Regions from separate parts of the Peribacillus sp. N1 genome, predicted to be linked through region 2. Evidence: riboswitches for the same ligand, from Rfam matches in the RefSeq annotation. Region 2 holds a riboswitch; each other region holds the start of a gene.
What was found. Region 2 has a riboswitch for S-adenosylmethionine ahead of metK (methionine adenosyltransferase). Riboswitches for the same ligand answer to the same signal wherever they lie in the genome.

Region 1 (3,171 bases), on a different contig from region 2:
TGATATCTTCAAGTGCCTCGCGAGTTGGGTTCCCGCTTCTGCTGTAGTCATATTTGCCGAATTGATCGATATCCGATTGATGGAACGTCGATGCATGCTGAATGGGGACGCTCACACCGCCCGTTGCCGGATCGAATTTATGTTGATTATGAAGTAATTTCGTTTCAAAGCTAAAATCATGACCTGTCATCGTAGTGCCTCCCTTTTTACATGTGCGAATGCTTGCTGCAGGTCGCCAATCAAATCATCGCTATCCTCGATGCCAACGGAGAAGCGAAGCAGGCGATTACAAACCCCATTTGCCGTTCTGACTTCAAGCGGTATATCGGCATGTGTTTGTGTGGCAGGATAGGTGATGAAGCTTTCAACCCCTCCAAGGCTTTCTGCAAAGGAAATTAATGAGAGCGATTGTAAAAATGGGTTGACCGCCGCTTCATCAATGATGCGGAAAGAAATCATGCCGCCTCTGCCGGGATACAATACATCAGTGACACAATCATGCTCCGATAAGTAATCTACAAGTATCTTAGCATTCTTTTCATGACGCTCCATCCGCAATGCCAGGGTTTTCATTCCGCGCATCAACAGCCAAGAATCAAATGGGCTCAAGACAGCTCCAGTACCATTATGATGGAAGGCAAGTGCATCACATAATTCAGCGCCGCTAGCAACGATCAGTCCCGCGAGCACATCATTATGACCACCGAGATACTTGGTTGCACTATGAATCACAATATCCGCTCCAAGCACGATGGGTTGTTGAATAAGAGGCGTGTAAAAAGTGTTATCAACGATTAACAATAAATTATATCGTTTGGCCAATGCCGCAACGGCGCTAATGTCCGTTTGCTGCATAAGGGGGTTAGTGGGAGTTTCGATGAAGATGGCTTTCGTGTGAGGAGTGATGGCTTTTTCGATATCCTCCAAACAACAAGTGTTTACATAGTCACACTGCAATCCCCATTTTTTAAAACCTTGTTCTAACAGACGATATGTACCGCCATAAAGATCTTCGCTGACAATCCATGCATCCCCGGATTTAAAAAGGGCAAGAATAGTGGAGATGGCGGCCATTCCTGAACTGCAGGCATAACCTTGGTCTCCTTTTTCCAGATCGGCGATGGATCGCTCCAATAGCTGGCGTGTAGGGTTACCAGTCCTTGTGTAGTCGAATCCCGTCGATTGGCCAATTCCTTCGTGACGAAAAGCTGTTGAAAAGTATACCGGCGGATTGACTGTTCCTGTCGCCGTTTCGCTGCGATTTCCTAATTGAGCAAGATATGTTTCAGATTTGTACATGGTTTTCACTGCTCCTTTGAGTTATATAAAATAAAAAAAAGTCTTCTTTAAGAAGAAGACTTTGATTAAGTAGGGACGAGTCATTCTTCTTATCTTCCAAGTTCACAAACTTGTGGAATTAGCACCTTTTCATTGGTTTGAAACAAATGAAGGTTGCTGAGGTGTCATCGGGCCATTCCCTCTACCTCTCTCGATAAGAGTTTAGATTATTCAATTTCTTTTGAATTTACTATATATACAAAATACTGTCAAGGACATTTTGGGAGTGATAATGCTTTGATGTTCATGACCAGGTCAATTGGAGCCTAGCGGTGTCTACACTTTATGTGTCTAAAAAGAATAATTGAATTTTCATATAAACATGAATGGAACTTGGATTTTTCAGAAAACATGGAAAGGGTCAGCGGGATATTTTTGCTTTAAAATAATAAAGTTTGTACAATGTATGGAGAGAAAGAATAATCCGACATTATTCATTTCATATGCAAAAGGTCTTCAATGAATAGTGCAAACATAGGAGGAGAACACATGGAATACAGAATCGAACGAGATACGATGGGTGAAGTGAAAGTTCCTGCTGATAAATATTGGGGAGCACAAACTGAGAGAAGCCGTAACAATTTCAAAATAGGTAACGAAAAAATGCCGATTGAATTAGTTCGTGCATTTGCATACGTTAAACAAGCTGCGGCAAAGGTGAACTATGATCTTGGTGATCTTTCCGAAGTTAAAAAGAATGCCATCGTCAAGATTTGCGGGGAAATCCTTGAAGGTACGCTTGATGAACATTTCCCGCTTGTAGTTTGGCAAACGGGAAGCGGCACGCAAAGTAATATGAACGTGAACGAAGTGGTCGCTAACAAAGGGAATGAGTGGTTAAAAGAAAATGGTGAATCTGAAACCCTTCACCCGAATGATGATGTTAACAAGGCGCAAAGCTCAAATGATACTTTCCCGACCGCCATGCATATTGCAGCCTTTATGGAAGTCGCTGAAAAATTGGTCCCTGCCATCAAAGCCCTTCGTGATACATTCGATACAAAAGAAAAAGAATTTTGGGATGTAGTGAAAATTGGCCGGACACATCTTCAAGATGCTACTCCATTAACATTAGGACAAGAAATTTCCGGTTGGAAAGCGATGCTCGATAAGGATCTAGCGATGATTGAAGAAAGCAGCCAAAAATTATTGAACCTTGCTCTAGGCGGAACGGCTGTAGGAACCGGAATCAATACAAAAAAAGAATTCCCGGGACTCTCTGCCAAACAAATTGCAGCAGATACAGGATACCCTTTTGTCACATCTGATAATAAGTTCCATGCATTGACTAGCCATAACGAAATCGTCTACGCACACGGTGCTTTGAAAGCATTGGCGGCGGATTTAATGAAAATTGCGAACGATGTCAGATGGCTTGCAAGTGGACCAAGAAGCGGAATCGGCGAAATAGCCATTCCGGAAAACGAACCGGGCAGCTCCATCATGCCAGGTAAAGTCAATCCAACACAAAGTGAAGCGCTTACCATGATTGCAACACAAATCGTTGGTAACGATGCTACAATTGGCTTTGCAGCAAGTCAAGGTAACTTTGAATTGAATGTATTCAAACCAGTCATCATCTATAACTTCCTGCAGACGGTCAAATTATTGACGGAAGGCATTCATTCATTCAACGACAATTGTGCGGTAGGCATCACTGCAAATGAAGATAAAATCAAAGAAAATGTAGAACGTTCCCTTATGTTGGTGACAGCATTGAACCCGCATATCGGTTATGAAAAAGCAGCCAAGATCGCCAAAACGGCATTCAAGGACAACTCTACGTTAAAAGAAGCGGCGTTGAAATTGGAGTTCCTGACGGAAGATGAATTC
Region 2 (3,171 bases):
CGAGTATACGCTCTAAAATCTCGAGTACTTGCTACAAACTCTCGAGTAACGCTTCAACCTCACGATTTGATGACCCAAACAAACTTGTAAACGACTTTAACTCACGAGTTTTGCACGTATTTTATATTTCTTTGGGATTTCTTGAATTATTCCCGCTGACGGCAAAATTAATCCACAAAAAAAAGGTGTCCCGCAAATTGCGGGACACCTTTTTTATATGATTTACGCTTGTGCTTTTAATGTTTCTGCTTTGTCCGTGCGTTCCCATGGAAGATCGACATCTGTACGGCCAAAGTGTCCGTAAGCAGCTGTTTGTTTGTAGATCGGGCGACGAAGGTCAAGCATTTTGATGATGCCAGCTGGACGAAGGTCGAAGTTAGCACGAACTAGGTCAACAAGGACTTCTTCGCTAACTGTACCAGTTCCGAACGTATCAATTGAAATCGATACAGGCTCTGCCACACCGATTGCGTATGCCAATTGAACTTCCGCTTTGTCGGCAAGGCCGGCTGCCACGATGTTTTTCGCAACATAACGAGCAGCGTATGCAGCAGAACGGTCAACTTTAGTAGCATCCTTACCAGAGAATGCACCGCCGCCGTGACGAGCGTATCCACCGTAAGTATCAACGATGATTTTACGTCCAGTAAGACCAGCATCCCCTTGAGGTCCGCCAATTACGAAACGGCCAGTCGGGTTGATGAAGTATTTAGTTTGAGCATCGATCAATTCAGCTGGAACGACCGCTTTGATCACATGTTCTTTTAGATCGGCTTGAATTTGTTCAAGCGTAATTTCAGCATCATGCTGTGTAGAGATAACGATTGTATCTACACGTACAGGACGGTTATTCTCATCATATTCCACAGTTACCTGTGTTTTACCATCAGGGCGTAAGTAAGCAAGAGTTTCATCTTTACGAACTTGAGCCAGGCGGAATGAAAGTTTATGCGCCAATGAAATCGGAAGCGGCATAAGCTCTTCTGTTTCATTACAAGCAAATCCGAACATAAGACCTTGGTCCCCTGCACCGATTGCATCGATTTCTTCCTCTGACATGTTTCCTTCACGAGCTTCCAATGCTTTATCGACTCCAGCTGCGATATCGGCAGACTGCTCATCAATGGAACTCAACACTGCACAAGTTTCAGCATCGAAACCGTATTTCGCACGTGTGTAGCCAATTCCTTTAATCGTATCACGAACGATACGCGGAATATCCACGTAAGCGGACGTTGTAATTTCACCAGCAACAAGTACAAGGCCTGTTGTTACACTAGTTTCACACGCAACACGTGCATTTGCATCCTTAGCTAGGATAGCATCTAAAATGGAATCTGAAATCTGATCACAAATTTTGTCCGGATGGCCCTCTGTAACAGATTCAGAAGTAAATAGACGTTTCTTTGACATCATATTTCCTCCTTGGAAGTTAGTATGTTGTAGGCATAAGCCTGATTTTTACGGAACTCGTTTCCCTCATTAGTTTCAACTATAGACACAGAATTACTTATGAAAAACACAAAAACCTTCCCTGGCAAATGAGGAAAGGTTTAAAATTCTGTCTTCTATCCTTTCACTCTTATCGTTCAAGGGTTTTTACCTTGCTCAGGTTAGCACCATCACCACTATTCCTTGAAGATCTTCGCTTTATTTTCGGCGATCGATCTTGGAGTCAAGTTCAATATGGCAGGTTGCTGGGTTTCAAAGGGCCTGTCCCTCCACCAACTCGGGATAAGAGAATCCGTACAATTTAAGATATTATCGTATCTGGTTGGAATTTGTCAATGCTTTTCTAAAAAGAACATTTCCGCCCAGTATGGCTTTCTTTTGAAAAAAGTGTTGATACAGCGTTTTTGAAGGGTTTACAATGCAAAATACGAATAGAAATGTTGGAAATTGCCATTAATAATAAGTATTAAGCATACGAAAAACGACTTCACCATTGGAAATATATTGCTTACTTACTTCCTATTAAAATAAAATTGACTTCATTAAAGTATATGTGATAATCCTGACTCGGTTCCTGCCGGAATAAAATGATTAACGTGTCCAGCTGAAAATAATCACAAATTAGAAGAAATAGTATAGACTATTTAAATGAATGTGTTATACTAATTGTAATCTAAAAACTTAAACAAAGGAAGGTACCTCATATATGAATTCTGTAGATGTTTCTAATGAGTTACACCAGTTATTAACAGGAAACAATGTGCAAACTCAACTTTCAGTTCCTCAATTGGTCGAAAAAGTATTAAGCAGAAATGAAGGCGTTTTAACATCAACCGGCGCAGTAAAAGCTGAAACCGGCAAATATACTGGTCGTTCACCTAAAGATAAATTTATCGTGGAAGAAGCATCCGTTAAAGATAAAATCGATTGGGGTTCAGTGAACCAGCCAATTTCCGAAGATGTGTTCAATAAACTATATAATAAAGTAGTTGACTACCTAAAAGCAAAAGAAGAGATTTTTGTTTTTAAAGGTTTCGCTGGTGCAGACGAATCATCTCGTCTTCCAATCCGTGTTGTTAATGAATATGCTTGGCATAACCTTTTCGCCCATACTTTGTTCATCCGTCCAAATGAAGAGGAACTAAGAGGTCACGAAGCTGAATTCACAATCCTTTCTGCACCTAACTTCAAAGCAGACCCAGAAGTGGACGGAACCACTTCCGAAACTTTCATCATCGTTTCATTTGAACGACGTACCATCCTGATCGGCGGAACGGAATATGCAGGAGAAATGAAAAAATCGATCTTCTCGATCATGAACTACTTACTTCCAGAGGCTGGAATCCTTCCAATGCATTGCTCTGCTAACGTAGGACGTGAAGGGGACGTCGCTTTATTCTTCGGTCTGTCCGGTACAGGCAAAACAACTTTATCAGCAGACACTAGCCGTAAACTGATTGGCGATGACGAGCACGGCTGGTCTTCTAATGGCGTATTCAACATCGAAGGCGGCTGCTATGCGAAAACGATCAATCTTTCACGTGAAAAAGAACCACAAATTTTCGATGCAATCCGTTTCGGTGCCGTATTGGAAAATGTTGTTGTTGATCCGGATACACGTGAAGCGAACTATGATGACAGTTCATTGACTGAAAACACTCGTGCTGCTTACCAAATGCAAGCGATCGATAACATCGTGAACCCAAGTATTGCAGGACA
Region 3 (3,171 bases), on a different contig from region 2:
ATCGTCTGCGAAATAGAAATTGCGACATGCTAATACTCATCCAAACTACAACAACGGCTAGTCCAGAAATGGATACAAGCACTATGTAAACAGTATCCGGTGCAATAATACTCGAAAACAGGGCTAAGCAGCCGCCCAACATACTGAAAAGGACTGCATTTATCGGAACTCCCCGTTTTGTCAATTTTGCAAATATTGGTGATATAGTTTCCTTATCTGCAAGTGACCAAAGCATTCTGGATGCCGCATACAGTCCTGAGTTTGCAGCAGACAAAATGGCAGTTAATATAACAAAGTTCATAATATCCGCTGCATATGGCACACCAATCCGTTCAAGAACTGCCACAAAGGGGCTTTCTAATACGCTTGCATCCGAAATAGGCAATAATGCGGATAATACAACGATGGTTCCTACAAAAAAGATAATCAATCTCCATAATGTCATACGGATTGCCTTTGGTATCGTTTTTTCTGGATTCACAGTTTCTCCAGCTGCAATTCCAATTAATTCAGTTCCAGAGAATGCGAAATTCACCGCAAGCATCGTCATTATAATGGCAAAAGCACCATTCGGAAATAAACCTTCACTTGTAAAATTGGAGAATAACGGAGCGGATTGTGAATGAATTATTGGAATGAAACCTAGCATTGCCGCTGCTCCCAAAATAATGAAAATCACAATGGCAAATACCTTTATAGACGCAAACCAGAATTCGGATTCAGCGAAAAATTTAACGGTCCACGCATTTAATGCCAAAACCAATATGGCAAATAGTGCACTCCATATCCAGACATTGATTGATGGAAACCATCTCTGCATCAACAATCCTGCAGCCGTGAATTCCGAACCAAGTGCAACTGTCCAAGTTAGCCAATACAACCAGGCTACTGTATACCCTGTCCCAGGACCTATGTATTTAGCTGAGTAGCTATGAAACGCACCTGTCTCGGGCATATGTACTGCCAGTTCCCCTAGACATAGCATGACTAGATAAACCACTAATGCCCCAATCAGATACGAAAGGATGGTGCCAAACGGGCCTGCCTGTTGAATCGTATAACCCGAACTTAAGAATAAACCTGTTCCAATCACCCCGCCAAGCGATAGCATTATTATATGCCGTGCCTGCATTTTCCTTTGAAAATCATGCTTCCTTTTGTTCTCCATTCTTACTCTCCTTTATCTTGCATCCAGAAAAAACGAAAACGCACTCTAAAAAAGAGTGCGTTACTGACAAATAAACACGTACGGTCTTATCTATCAAGGTTTCACCCCCTGGAATTAGCACAGTGTCATTGCAGACCTGTTGCTGAGGTTTCATAGGGCCAGTCCCTCCACCTCTCTGGATAAGAAATTATTTTTTTATAACTTTATCAATCTATGAAAAAATTGTCAAGTTTTGTTTCGGTTTGTAAAGACTTCCTTTAAAATCCAAACGATCAACGCACCTTTGGCATAGATATGAACTTGTTTTTGGAACAGTCGCTTACATTATAGAATTGTAAATAATGCTAACCGGGAATAATTTTTAAAAAATGACGACACCTTAAAAGATGACGCCATTTTTCTTATATTCCTTAAGGTCTTTCAATTTCAAATAATTCTCCTAGTTTTGTATAAGTATGACCCGCTAATCTTGCTACTGGTTTTAGCCGCTTCTGGTCAATTCGGCCATTATGGTAAATCTCCTGCTCTATATGATAGCAGACTATTTTCCCTATCAATAAATCACAACCAGGTTTATTCTTGGAACCTGCCAAAGGTATCGCATGCTCCAATGTGCATTCAAAGCGTACCTTCGCTTCTTGCAATCCTGGTACCGACACCTTATCACTAACAGCCTGAGTGAAATTGGTAAGACCCAATTCACTTTCGTCAGACGGGAGTTCCTTGGCCGTTCGATTTGCATCAGCAACATTGTCTTCATCAGTGATATGAACAACGAATTCACCTGTTTGAATTGCATTTCGGGCCGTGTCCTTAAAAACTCCTTCTTTCCGTTGAACAGAAATGGAAATCATCGGAGGATTGGAACTGACTATGTTAAAAAAACTGAACGGCGCTATATTGATTGTACCGGTTTCGGATTGTGTCGTGACCAGGGCTATTGGTCTCGGTATGATGCTTCCAGTCAAAAACTTATAATTTTCCCGTTCTGTAAGACTTTCAGGATTTACTGAAATCATCTTCATCCCTCTCATTCTTATAAAAAGTTCTTTTGAAACCATGAACTTGCTGCATCAACCTCTGTACGTGTTAACTGATGACCGTAATTTTCCCAGTGAACGTCCACCGCAGCACCCGCTTGCAGTAAAATCCGATTAAGTTCATCAGTTTCTGCTGCGGGGCATATCGGATCGTTTTTACCTGCAGCAATGAATACAGGTATATCCGATAGGGACGGCAAAGCAATCCCGCGTCTAGGCACCATTGGATGATGAAGAATCGCTCCTTTTAATGCCCCTTCGAAATGGAACATCAAACTTGCTGCTATGTTTGCACCATTAGAATAACCTAATGCCACCACTCTGTCACGATCGAAGTCATATTGTCCGGACGCTGATTCCAAGAAGTCATAAAGCTCCTTCGTACGGAAAATCAAATCTTCTTCATCAAAAACTCCTTCAGCCAGCCGGCGGAAATAACGGGGCATTCCGTTTTCAAGTACATTTCCCCGTACGCTGAGTACGGATGATCCCGGTGAAACCATCTCCGATAATGGCAAAAGATCCGTTTCCGTTCCCCCAGTGCCATGTAAAAGCAAAAGCAACGGTGCATCTGGATTACTTCCTTTTTGAAAAATATGCTTCATCATTTATCCTCCTCTAGTACCCTCGGCACTGCCGGCAGTAACGTTTTCTCCATAATTTCCCTTTTTTCTTCAAGCCATGGCGGCAGCATTAATTTACTACCCATCGTTTCCTTCGTTTCATCATGAGCAAAGCCAGGTGGATCTGTGGCAACTTCAAAGAGTATGCCTCCATCTTCCCTGAAATAAATGGCATCGAAGTATTGGCGGTCTTTAAAGGGTGTCACGCCATAGCCATGGTTTGCGATATGTTCCCTCCATTCTTTATGATCTTCATTATCGCTTGCACGCCATGCAAGATGATGAACAGTTCCCACTCCGATTTTCCCATTTGGCAAAACCGTTTTTTTAACATCTATCA
Region 4 (3,171 bases), on a different contig from region 2:
AAGACCTGCCTTTCCCCCGAAGAGAATCGCCACTTCACTGTTCGGATCCAGCTTGACACCGAATTCACGTTCATAAAAGACGGCAGCAGCATCTTTTAAATATTGATGCCCCCGGAATGGCGAATATTTATGATTAATCGTTTTTTCAGCGGCAGACTGCAAGCTTTTCACGATATGGTCTGGTGTCGGCTGATCAGGGTTTCCCTGGCCTAAATTAATGACATCATGTCCTTGCTCCGTGATGGCATTGACTTTTGCGACTAGTGAGGCAAAAAACTGCTTGGGCAGGTCCTGAAGCTGTCTGGATTTTTCGAATTGCACCATTTATACACCTTCTCTGAAATTTCTTGAAATTCTAGACACAAATGATATATGTTTATCATAGTCTTGTAAAGCATTTTTTACATGTGGGGGTTTTAAACGATGAAGTGGAAAATAGCTTGTATTCAAATGGATATAGCATTCGGGCAACCGGATATCAATTTTCAGGTTGCGGAACAATGGTTGGAAAAAGCAGCACGGTCAGAACCCGATATCGTCATTTTACCAGAGCTTTGGACAACCGGATACGACTTAAGCAGGTTAAATGAGATTGCTGATCAAGAGGCGGAAAAAACGATTGAATTTCTTAAAACACAGGCAAGGAAACACGAGATTCACATCGTAGGCGGTTCCATTGCGAAAAAAACGGGCAAGGGAATCTATAACACCATGATCATCATCGATAAACAGGGAAATCTCATAAAAGAATATGATAAGCTTCACTTATTTCAGTTAATGGATGAACATCATTTCCTGAAGCCAGGAGAAAAGGATGGTTTATTTACTCTTGATGAAAAAATATGTGCTGGTTTCATTTGTTATGACATCCGTTTTCCTGAATGGCAGCGAGCCCATACCGCTAAAGGCGCCGAAGTTCTATTCGTTACGGCTGAATGGCCAAAGCCGAGACTCGATCACTGGAGAGCCTTATTGATTAGCCGTGCCATCGAGAACCAAGCCTATGTAGTAGCCGTTAATCGCTCAGGCTCTGATGTCAATAATATATTTGCCGGTCATTCCCTGATTATTGATCCTTGGGGAAATATCATAAGTGAAGCCGGAGAAGGAAACGAACTCCTGACAGGCACCTTGGACTTCAATAAAGTTACGGAAGCACGTAACAAAATACCTGTATTCGAAGATCGCCGTCCTGATTTTTATTAAATTACCCATTGACAAACTATTTAAAAAGTTGATATTATTTTCCCGAAGATTAAAATTTCAGAAAACATTTACTCTTATCAAGAGCAGGCTGAGGGATAAAGGCCCTATGAAGCCCAGCAACCGACTGTAATACCATTGTGAAATGGGGCGGATTCACCGCCGGATTATAAAATCCACAGAGCACGGTGCTAATTCCACCAGAATTCATATTCTGGAAGATAAGAGGTCCGAAGCCAAAACTTCTGCCTCTTTCTATATGAAAGAGGCTTTTTTATTCTTATTTTGAATCCGGAGGGGAAAAGAATGACTCAAAACCATTCAAATTTTAAGAGATTGACAAACGAAACAGCTATAACCCTTGCAAAAAAACTTGGGTTGGTCAATGCGGATGCAAGTTTAACATGTAAAGAAATCGGCGATGGAAACTTAAATTATGTTTTTCATATTACAGACACAGTCACAAATAAAGGAATTATCATTAAACAAGCGGTTCCTTATGCCAAGGTACTTGGCGAAGGCTGGCCGCTGACATTGAAAAGGGCTGCCATTGAAGCGAATGCGCTGATTCATTTCAGAAGTTATTGCCCAGAATTCGTACCGCAAGTCTATTATTCTGATGAAAAGCTTGCCATCACGGTCATGGAGGATTTATCCCATTTGAAAATCGTTAGAACAGGATTGATTGAAGGCGATTCATATCCATTGCTTTCACAGCATATTGGTGAATATGTTGCGAAAACGGCATTTTATACATCCGATTATCATTTAGAACCCTCTGCCAAAAAGGAAGTTGCCCGACATTTCACGAATCCCGAACTCTGCAAAATCACTGAGGTCTTCATTTTCACGGATCCATTTTTTGAGGAACTCCCGGGAGATTTCGAGGTGGAATTGACTGATGCCGCCAAAAATATATGGAATGATAAAGAAGTGATCCTTGAGGTCGCTAAGCTGAAACAAAGCTTTGAAACCGAGCAGGAAGCCTTGCTTCATGGAGATTTACATACTGGAAGTATATTTGCAAGTGAAACTGAAACAAAGGTTATCGATCCAGAATTCGCTTTTTATGGTCCAGTTGGTTTTGACCTTGGTCAATACACTGCCAACCTTCTCTTTCAGGCAGTCACACGTAATAGCGTTGGAAAGGAAGAGATTTTCACACACCTTAATGAATTTTGGAATGCCTTTGAAGAAACTTATTCCGAATTATGGGAAGGTCAAAATAAAAGCCCATTTCGTCATGTGAAAGGTTATCTGCCTTATTTACTGACAAAATTCAAAAAAGATGCATTCGGCTTTGCCGGCTGTGAACTGATTCGGCGAACCATCGGACTTTCCCACGTTGCCGATTTAAATGTCAATGAAGATAAAGAAACAAGGATCGCTGCCAAAACGGCTACATTGGAAATCGGTGTTTTTTTAATTAAAAAACGGGAAGAATTGGATGTTTCAGCTGTCATTGAAGCCTTGAAGCAACGTACACTGCCATCTTATTCAACCATTTAAAAGGAGACCTGCACATGACAACACATGCACCATTACCTTATTCGGTACAATGGGCTGATACCCATATTACATTATTAAATCAACAAGCCCTTCCTTCCATAACAGAATTCATTGAACTTCATTCTGTTGATGATGTGTATGACAGCATTTTGACATTAAAAGTTCGCGGTGCCCCAGCAATTGGACTGACGGCAGCATTTGGTGTTGCACTTGGTGCGAAACAGGAAACAACCGCTGAATTAGCCGAATTCAAGAAAAATGTATCAAGGCATATTGAAAAACTCGCATCATCACGGCCAACCGCTGTCAACCTTTTTTGGGCGTTAAGGAGGATGGAAAATACTCTGGAAGATGCGCAAAGCATTTCAACTGCCAAGGAAGCACTTATATCGGAGGCTAAAGCCATCTTTGCTGAAGATGAAGAAATGTGCAGGAAAATCGGGGAACATGGTTTATCCT

Region 1: it holds a riboswitch for S-adenosylmethionine, as region 2 does, so the genes downstream of both, ACYP5M_RS19325 (methionine biosynthesis PLP-dependent protein) here and metK (methionine adenosyltransferase) in region 2, are expected to answer to the same signal.
Region 3: it holds a riboswitch for S-adenosylmethionine, as region 2 does, so the genes downstream of both, mmuP (S-methylmethionine permease) here and metK (methionine adenosyltransferase) in region 2, are expected to answer to the same signal.
Region 4: it holds a riboswitch for S-adenosylmethionine, as region 2 does, so the genes downstream of both, mtnK (S-methyl-5-thioribose kinase) here and metK (methionine adenosyltransferase) in region 2, are expected to answer to the same signal.

What each region holds. Positions count from the first base shown of each region.
Region 1 covers NZ_BAAHZO010000005.1:165,227-168,397, reverse strand. Annotated here, with positions in the region: gene metC (cystathionine beta-lyase) at 1-190, opposite strand, end outside; gene ACYP5M_RS19325 (methionine biosynthesis PLP-dependent protein) at 187-1,299, opposite strand; SAM riboswitch class I at 1,386-1,499, opposite strand; gene fumC (class II fumarate hydratase) at 1,828-3,171, shown strand, end outside.
Region 2 covers NZ_BAAHZO010000007.1:33,594-36,764, reverse strand. Annotated here, with positions in the region: gene metK (methionine adenosyltransferase) at 223-1,416, opposite strand; SAM riboswitch class I at 1,580-1,741, opposite strand; gene pckA (phosphoenolpyruvate carboxykinase (ATP)) at 2,159-3,171, shown strand, end outside.
Region 3 covers NZ_BAAHZO010000001.1:1,098,749-1,101,919, forward strand. Annotated here, with positions in the region: gene mmuP (S-methylmethionine permease) at 1-1,168, opposite strand, end outside; SAM riboswitch class I at 1,252-1,354, opposite strand; gene ACYP5M_RS05165 (flavin reductase family protein) at 1,579-2,187, opposite strand; gene ACYP5M_RS05170 (alpha/beta hydrolase) at 2,205-2,813, opposite strand; gene ACYP5M_RS05175 (ring-cleaving dioxygenase) at 2,813-3,171, opposite strand, start outside.
Region 4 covers NZ_BAAHZO010000001.1:1,256,433-1,259,603, forward strand. Annotated here, with positions in the region: gene ACYP5M_RS05960 (pyridoxal phosphate-dependent aminotransferase) at 1-324, opposite strand, end outside; gene ACYP5M_RS05965 (carbon-nitrogen family hydrolase) at 424-1,206, shown strand; SAM riboswitch class I at 1,278-1,431, shown strand; gene mtnK (S-methyl-5-thioribose kinase) at 1,510-2,712, shown strand; gene mtnA (S-methyl-5-thioribose-1-phosphate isomerase) at 2,727-3,171, shown strand, end outside.